DNA from 2 places in the Exiguobacterium sp. s5 genome. Region 1 is predicted to be linked to the other one. Evidence: predicted binding sites of a transcription regulator. Region 1 holds the regulator's gene; the other holds the start of a gene.
The links. The regulator LexA, encoded in region 1, represses DNA repair genes until DNA is damaged. The targets are predictions, from matches to a motif close to CGAACATATGTTCG.

Region 1 (4,659 bases):
CGCGCCTGGCTCAACGACTTTATCGTTGAACAAGTCGTATACTTCGTTCGGTACGTAGAAGTTCTCGCCTTCCCACTTGTAGAACTGCTTCGTGAGTTCAATTTCAGCTTCGCCGAGTGGCGCACCGTGTGATGCCGATTTGCCTGACTTGTTCGGTGAACCAAAGCCGATAACCGTCTTCACTTCGATGAGGGTTGGTTTCGACGTTTCAGCTTTCGCTTCGTCGATCGCTTTCGCGATTGTATCGATATCCGTACCATCTTCGACACGGATCACTTGCCAACCGTAGGCGTTGAAACGATCTTCAACGCTTTCCGAGAACGATTTGTGAAGGTCGCCGTCAAGCGAGATATCATTTGAATCGTAAAGGACGACGAGTTTGCCGAGTTTCAAATGACCAGCGAGCGAAGCAGCTTCTGCCGATACGCCTTCCATCAAGTCACCGTCTCCGCAAATCGCGTATGTGAAGTGGTCAACCACTTTGAACTCATCGCGGTTGTACGTCGCTTCCAAATGTTTCTCTGCCATTGCCATCCCGACAGCCATGGCGATCCCTTGTCCGAGCGGTCCAGTCGTCGCGTCGACACCTGCCGTGTGACGGTACTCTGGATGTCCAGGCGTTTTCGAATCCATTTGGCGGAACGATTTGAGGTCGTCCATTGAGAGATTGTAACCAGATAAGTGAAGAAGCGAGTACAAGAGCATCGAACCGTGTCCCGCTGAAAGGACGAACCGATCACGGTTGAACCAGTTCGGGTTTTTCGGGTTGTGACGCATTTTGTCCGTCCAAAGTGTGAACGCCATCGGAGCCGCACCCATCGGCATACCCGGGTGACCTGAGTTCGCTTTTTGGACCGCATCGATTGAGAGTGTCCGAATCGAGTTAATCGCTAATAATTCTTTAGTAGTTGTTTCCACTAATTTCATCCTCTCTGTTGTTAACAAAGTTTCTACCCGTCATATTTTAGCACACTCATTCGTGTGTCACAACTAATTAATTAGTATAACACATTAAATGGAATCGTTTACTTCCTTTCGTTTGAAAACGCATCAATGAGTCCCCCTGATCAACGTTCGCGTATAACAAACATGCACATCCTATATGAAATAGGATGTGCATTCATGGTCATTCTGAGCGGTAACGTTCCTGCTCATCTTTTAATTTTTCTGGCGTTACGTCGTTTCCTTCCGGATCGACGACCTTCATTCCCATCATTTGTGATTTGAATGATTGGCGGAACGCTTGCAAATATTGTTGGCGCAGCGCTTGCTGCTCATCCATCTCTTGTGGTGACAGACCATCTGTCTTTGCTTTGTTGGCGAGGAAATTGATTCGCTCCAATTGTTCAGGTGCTAGCATCGGGCTCGCCCCCTCTCTACTGAATTTGTCCTTCTACTGTACAAAATCAACGAGCAGGAATCAAGTTTCTGGTACCGACACGTGCTCCAAGTAGCGCCGGTTCACGGTCGCTTTCGATACCTCATAACCAAAACCGCGGAGGGTGGCGGCAATTTCAGCGAACGTGAGTCCACGTTCACGCAATTGGACGATTTCTTCAATCGGAACTTCGATTCGGCTCCGGCCTCCCTGGTCATGGTGCTGGATATTCCGATGCGGATTAAATCCGTTCGCGACCGCCCGACGCATTCCGCGTGAAATTTTAGCGTTATGGATCTTACGTTGATACTCTTCGACGACACTGACGATCTCGAGCACCATCTTCTCGGCGTCGGAGACGATATATTCATCGGACGACTGCATCGTCAACAAGCGCACGTTATGTTTCATGAGCGTATGCAAGATAGCGATTTTTGCATTTCCCCGTCCGAGACGACTGTCGTCGCTCACGAGCACGGCATCGAGATCGGACGTCGAGACGTGCTCCAATAGATCGAGCAGTCCCGCCCGATTGACCTCATACCCGCTCTCTTGTTCACTGATCACATCGACAACCTCAGCCTCAAGACGTCTCGCCATCTGCTTCAACTCGTCCGCCTGACGACTGAGCGACGTCTCTTGGGTGGACTTGTTCGTCGATACGCGACAATAAATGACGACTCGCATCGCGTCACTTCCTTTCTTTCCATTCGCCCTCTACGATACACAGGATGAAGGGATGTTCGCAATCAGAAACGATTATTCGGCGGCGAACCACGTCGTCTTGTCGTCTTTTTCATCATCTCGCTTAGCGAGAATGTGCGCTTCGAGCGTCTCCGCCTCTTTCAAGGCGACTTCTTCTTCAATACTGTGTTCGACTTTTTGTTCGGTCACGACGACCGCTTCGTTGTCGCGAAGCTCTCCGACCGCGAAAAATACGAACATACCGAGTGCCAACATGCCGACTAAGATGATTCCATTGATTGTGTCTCTCATAATCATTGCCTCCTGGGAATAAGAATACACGTTCTCGAGAACGTCTGTTCGTTTATCTGTTCTCATCATAAAACAAGAACTTCTGTTCGGTCAAGCAGAAAAAACGAACGAATGTTTGTGCGCTCATGTGTTCTTGTGTTAAACTAAACCCATAAAGAATAGGATGCGTTCGCAGGTTATTCGACATAATCGAGGTGAAATCCATTGAAAAAAATGTCAGCAAGACAACAACAGATTCTTGATTTTATAAAAGCTGAGGTCCGGGCGAAAGGGTATCCCCCTTCGGTCCGCGAAATTGGCGAGGCTGTCGGGCTCGCATCGAGCTCGACTGTACACGGTCACTTGGACCGTCTTGAGAAGCGTGGATTGATTCGACGTGATAAGACGAAGCCACGCGCCATCGAGATTTTGGATGAAGAGATGTCCGTCGTCGAAGACCACGATGCCGTCATGTACGTGCCGGTCATCGGGAAAGTCACAGCCGGTACGCCGATCACGGCCATCGAGAACGTGGAAGAACACTTCCCGCTCCCGGCTCACGTCGTCGGTTCCGACAACGTCTACATGCTCTCTGTCTCAGGAGACTCGATGATTAACGCGGGGATCTTGGATGGGGACCGCGTCCTCGTCCGTCAACAGAACACGGCCGACAATGGAGAGATTGTCGTCGCCATGACGGATGAAGGTGAAGCGACCGTGAAGCGGATTTATAAAGAAGCTTCGAAAGTGCGTCTTCAACCGGAGAACGACGAACTCGAAGCGATGTATTTCGATAACGTGTCGATTTTAGGGAAGGTCATCGGTGTATACCGCACGATTCACTAATGGCTAGTGGCAAGACACATACCCGTACGAATCTCGTGGCAATCGGTGCTCTTGCGATTGCCACGCCTTTTATTGACATCGATGTTCCGACCGTGTTCCTGCTTGGCGCCCTCATCGGGACGTTCTGGCTCTCCCCGGATCTCGATTTGAAGTCGGACGCCTATTATCGATGGGGACCGCTTCGGGGCTTTTGGCTCCCTTATGTGAAGATTATGCCCCATCGGTCGTTATTCTCGCATTTTCCGCTCTTGAGCGATCTGATCCGGGTCATCTATCTCGGTTTCCCGCTCACGCTTCTGCTCACGGTCACGCCGTATGAGGAAGCTATCAGATCGTGGCTCGACCTGAACGGGGCAGCATGCTTCTTCGGACTCGTTTTCGCGACGACGCTACATACGACGCTCGACTATGCGTCCACGTTCTTAAAACGTGCGTTTTAATCAGATCGTTATGCTACACACCCAAAAAGGGCAACCCGTCTAAATAGACAGGGTTGCCCTTTTTTGAACCGTTTATTATATAGAAGTTCAACAACTTTTATGCAACATGACATGATTTTCAGCCACTTCTCGTCCATTTACCAACAAGACGACACGATGCTCCCCTGGATAATGCCGACGGGTCGTCAAATCTGACCAGTCGTGCACTCTGGTCGCTGCAAGTCGCGCGCCCCCAGCGACGGTTCTATTCGCTAGCAGGAATGCTTTACGACTCGCTTTCCCGTTGGCTTTTATAAACTCAATCGCGTATTCGATACGAACATAAGCAGCATCCCCTGGACGAATGGACACATCGTACTGAATCTCGCACGCCTCCCCTATGCGGATCACGTTCGGATGTATAGAAATCGATGAGTCGACGGTTAAATTTGTTTCCTGCGTATAACCGAATATCGTTAACGCGTCAGGATGGGCTGACTTGATCAGTGTCCGGCATCCGTGTCTAATGATCCAATCGGTATGAGGATGCTCGCCCTGCCATCGTCGCGAGACTGCGAGTACAGCTTCTGGGTGATCTTTCGAGATATCGTTGAGGTTGTTAGCGACACTTTTTCTCACATATAATGATGGATCTTCTTTTAACAACTCTAAAATCTCCAACACTGGAGCTGGGTCTTCTTTGAACATCGGTAACGATTCCGCCCACGGAAGGCGAGGACGACAACCCTCACTCGCCAAACGCCGAACATGTTCGTTCGGATGAATTGCCCAAGCTGTCATTTGGTTCATCACACGTGTTGGATCCCGCAACAAAAAAGGTCTGATGGCGAATTCAGAAGACGACGTCTGCGTGAAGCGTTCGAGCGCTGACATCGAGCGTTCCCAATACCCTTCTGCCTGCCCGTACACTGCTACAAAGTCCGGGAAAAACAAATAAGGAAAGCCGACGCAGTCATCTGCAATTTCAACCAATACGTCCAAAGCTGATTCGTAATTCTGTGGCAAATACTGACCTAGTTT
Region 2 (4,659 bases), 210 kb from region 1:
AATCACATCTACTTCCCAAAGCATTTAGATAAGGACGAACTGACCTCACTGAATTTCGTCGAGCACTCACAGAACGTCGTTCTGACAGGGTCCCCGGGTACAGGAAAGACCCATTTGGCCATCGGGCTCGGGAGAGAAGCTTGTCACAAAGGTTATGAGGTGAGGTTCTTCCGGGTCTCTGAACTCGTCGAGCAACTTAACAAGGCCTGGCGGGATGGAAAACTAGGCAACTTCCATTCTCGTCTCGAGTCGGCAGATATGATTATTTTAGATGAGATGGGATATCTCCCTCTCACAAAAGAATCTGCGGAACTTCTGTTTCATCTCATCACCGACTGGTACGAGCGAAAGAGCCTGATCATCACATCCAACCTTGAGTTCAGCCAATGGAATCGCATCTTTGGCGACGCGCGCTTGACTGCGGCACTCGTCGATCGCGTCATCCATCACGCTCACATACTAAACTTTACAGGTGACAGTTATCGTGTCACGCATGCGTTGTCGAAACACTAAAACCCAGCTGGCAAAGTTCTGTACTTTTCGTTGCATTATTGTGCACATTTGTATTGCAAAATACAGTCGAAGCAATACCTCCGTCATCTCGTCCATCGTCTGTTGATCTAGTTGGTAACTGTCCATCTGAATCTTCCTCTCCTGTTGATAGCCTCATGATACCTCGCATCCAAGCAGACAACATCTCGCCTAATTTCACGTAAGCCCTAGGGCTTGTTTAGAAAACATGCTCATTTTCAATAAACAAACCGTGTTTTCACTTCTGTCATTTCATCAAATAGTCTTCTTACGAGACAGACCAAAACAACGTCCAACCTTCACACACGAACCATCGCGTTTTCGTCATGCGAAAACGACCCTTTTCCGGATCCCGCTCTATGGATCCAGGCGAGAGCAACGCGAGTCGCCCATCCAGTCAAAGAAAAACGTACGTTTTTCTTCCTTGTCCTTACCGGACGGACCGGGACCGGTCCCCCGGCCCCACTCCATTCCGTTCAACCCATGTAACCTCGCTGTTTCATGCTGACGTACGACTCGTCCGCTCCGAGGATGAGATGGTCGAGCACCGGGATGCCGATGAGGTCCCCCGCCTCATGTAACCGTTCGGAGACGAGGATGTCCTCCCGGCTCGGCGTCGGGTCCCCGCTCGGGTGCTGATGACAGACGATGAGGCACGAGGCGTTGTTCAAGATGGCGCATTTGAAGACCTCCCGTGGGTGGACGACACTCGAGTTGACGCTCCCGACGTGTGCCCGGTGGACGCCGATGACCCGGTTCTTTGTGTTGAGCATGATGACGAGGAACACTTCACGGTCGTCGTCCCCGATGAACGAGGAACCGATTTGTCGGGCACTGTCCGGTGATTGGATGATGGCGTGCTCGAGAGCGACCATCTCCTCGCGAATCTCTTGTTTGATACGAATGACCTCGATGATGGATGTAAGTTCCATGATGGTTTGTCCCCTTTCGGATAAGCCGAGCTCAGAACGAACACCGTTGTGCGTCCTGTTGACGGGAACGAAGCGAGCGTCGGGAGACGGTGCAAGGGCGACCGCAGGGAGAGCCTCAAAAAAATGCGTAGAGCAAACGGAGGGACAGGCTTCCGTAGCCAACGAGCGAAAAGCCTCGCTTTGAGCCTAAAGCGAAGGAAGACGGGCCGGAGGGCGCGTCATTTTTTTGACGTCCCTTGCACCGAAGACCAGCGAGCTAGAGTACGGAAACAGGACGCACGGATTACCAATCACGAAAAAGGCTGTTCAAACGGGACAAATCGGGTATAAAATAAGAACAAACGTTCGTTTTATTGAGAGGGGTAATTATTATGACGATGTATCGCGATCGGGGCGAATTGAAATGGATCCCATTCCTCATGCCCGAGCACAAGGCGCTACTGACGAAATACTATAAAGAGATTCAAAAAATTGAGATGCCAGATATCGATGAACAGGTCCTATCGGTCTATGAGAATGTGCTGAACGACGCGATCTTCAGCGGAGATTTGGTAGAGGTAAAATATGTGGAGAAGCGGGAGATGAAACGATTCAGAGGATTCGTGCACCGGACGAACTACATGGAGCGGACCGTCGAGCTGGCCAATCAAAGGGAAGGGATCATCCATGTGCCGTTCGAGGCAATCATTCACGTCGAACAATCGATAGACTAACGCCCTGGCGGTTGCTGACGAAAAATCCTTTGCTGCTTTTATAGATGTATCAGTTAAAAGTTGCAGTACACTGATATCTTTAAATCATTCCGTTTGTCAATTTAAGCTAGACAGATCGACTCCATTCAGGTGACTCAAAAATGCCTCCAACGGTGTGCGGTAATTCAGTGACTTTCTTGGGATGTTATTCCGCTTGTCGGCCACCGACGAAATGAATGTTTGATCCACCTGGTTGAAGTCCATTTCCTTTGCCAAGCCGTCTTTCCGCAGGAGCCCGTTGGAGTTTTCATTCAAGGCGCGCTGAGAAGGCGTGCCGGGATCCGCAAAGTAAATCGAGACGTCGTGCCGGTTGCACAACGGTTTCCAATTGGAGAATTCCTTGCCGCAATCAAACGTGATGGATTTGAACAGATTTCTCGGGACCCCTTGGAACCACTGGTTCAACGCAGTTTCAATATCGCAAGCCTTGCGTCCTGCAGGCTTCAGGGCGATGATGACTTTCGTCAGCCGTTCGACCAGCGTGATCACCGCACTTTTGTGGCGGGCACCCACAATGGTGTCGCCTTCGATATGCCCGAACTCTTTTTTGAACGACGGGTTGTCGGCTTCCCGTTCGGAAATATGGCGTTTGAACGCCTGTTTTCCCCGGCGTTCCTGGTGTCCATTGGGTTTCCGTTTTCCTTTCATCGGCAGCGTGGCGGCGTCAAAGACCTGATTTTTGAACATGCGATAGATGGTGCGCGCGGAACAATCGATGGCCGTTTCTGCCCGGCCGACAATGACATCCGGCGTCCAGCCCTGCGCCACCTTGTCTTGAACATAGGCCACTTGTTTCTTCGGCAGGACAATCTTCCGCCGGCCGCAGCGTTTCTTATTTTTCTTGTATTGCGTGTAGAAGTCGAGCGCTGTATGTCCTGATTTCAGGAAATTGATGACGTTGTAGATTGGCTGCCTGGAACGGTTCATCAACTTAGCAATGATCGCTACAGGTATATTTTGGCGGTGGTAGGATTCTATCATCACCAGTTCATCCGTGGTAAGATGGGTGTAGGTCATTCGTGATCACTCCTATGTTTTTCTTTGGTCGGAAAATACATTGTGAGTGTACCACGAATGGCTTTTTCAATTGTCTAGCTTAATTTTACAATCGGCGATTAATGAATGAATGATCAATTTTTGAAAACTTTTTTGTGTTAATTGAATTTAAGTAGAAAAGAGAAGAAGCTTTTGGGCTTCCTCTCTTCCGATAATATCTCATATGTTAACTATAAAAATATATTTAATTATCCAAAGTCTTCAAACCTCCGTTTGACTTTAACCTAATACAAAACTGTGCCCCCAAGGTTAAAGAAAATTCAACTTTTGGGAGGCAGCACTTTTCGTGTACGACAATTAAACACGGTGTTAAACAGCTCTATTTCTTAGTTTCAATGTCATCGCATTGATAGCCACGATAACCGTGGACACGGACATCAGAACTGCTCCTGCGGCAGGAGCCAACGTAATCCCAATGGAGGCTAGAACACCCGCCGCTATGGGAATGGCAATAAAGTTATAACCGGCTCCCCACACGAGGTTCTGTTTCATTTTACTGGTTGTTTTATTGGCCAATTCGATAAAGGATTCAATATCGCCTGGATCCGACTGAGTCAAAATCACATCAGCGGAATCGATGGCGACTTGAGTTCCGGCACCGACTGCTATCCCAACGTCTGCTATTGCAAGGGATGGTGCATCGTTGACGCCATCGCCGACCATGATAACCGTTTGTCCATTATTTTTCAGTGATTCCACTAAACCATATTTATCTTGCGGTGATTGATTGGCTCTGTATTCAATGCCCAGTTCCTCTGCTACTCCTTGGGCCGCCGTTTCATTGTCACCTGTAGCCATAATCGGTTTTATATTGTAATGCTTCAATGCCTGTATCAGCGTTCTGCTCGTTTCTTTCAATTCATCGCCTAATGCGACCGTACCGATCGGATTCCCGTCCTCAACTAGTATACTTAATGTTGCCCCTTTGGGAACATCCACCGCTACATCTCTTCCAAGTGCCTTTTGGCTGATCAATTCGTATTTGCGGCCATTGGCGTTTCCTTCTATACCCGCACCCGACACAACATCAATCGAATCAAAGTGGACAGGCTGAATCCCTTGTTTCTCAGCGTATTGGACGATTGACTGGGCGATTGGGTGGCTGGACCCGCCTTCAATCCCTGCCATTAACGCCGCGATTTCGGCTTCGGTATGTTGACCATCCAGTGTTTCCATGTTCAAAACTTTAAATTCGCCAGTAGTCAATGTACCCGTTTTATCCAGTATCATTACATCAGCCTTAGTTGCCAGCTCCAATGCTTCGCGGTCTTTCACCAACAGCCCGCGGCTTGCACCTAAACTGGTGCTTCGTGCAATAACCAGCGGAATGGCAAGGCCGAGAGCGTGTGGACATGCAATGACTAATGTCGTAACCGTAAAAAGAACAG

Region 2: KNP60_RS10890 (YolD-like family protein) is a predicted target of LexA. The motif match lies at 1,798-1,811, and genes of this name have one in related genera.

Annotation. Positions count from the first base shown of each region.
Region 1 covers NZ_JACSLK010000005.1:214,768-219,426, forward strand. The annotation lists gene tkt (transketolase) at 1-927, opposite strand, end outside; gene KNP60_RS11970 (DUF896 domain-containing protein) at 1,127-1,360, opposite strand; gene KNP60_RS11975 (YneB family resolvase-like protein) at 1,421-2,065, opposite strand; gene KNP60_RS11980 (hypothetical protein) at 2,138-2,374, opposite strand; gene lexA (transcriptional repressor LexA) at 2,579-3,199, shown strand; gene KNP60_RS11990 (metal-binding protein) at 3,199-3,639, shown strand; gene KNP60_RS11995 (DNA alkylation repair protein) at 3,727-4,659, opposite strand, start outside.
Region 2 covers NZ_JACSLK010000005.1:2,126-6,784, reverse strand. The annotation lists gene istB (IS21-like element helper ATPase IstB) at 1-513, shown strand, start outside; gene KNP60_RS10895 (JAB domain-containing protein) at 1,008-1,463, opposite strand; gene KNP60_RS10890 (YolD-like family protein) at 1,835-2,176, shown strand; gene KNP60_RS10885 (IS30 family transposase) at 2,273-3,232, opposite strand; gene KNP60_RS10880 (heavy metal translocating P-type ATPase) at 3,581-4,659, opposite strand, start outside.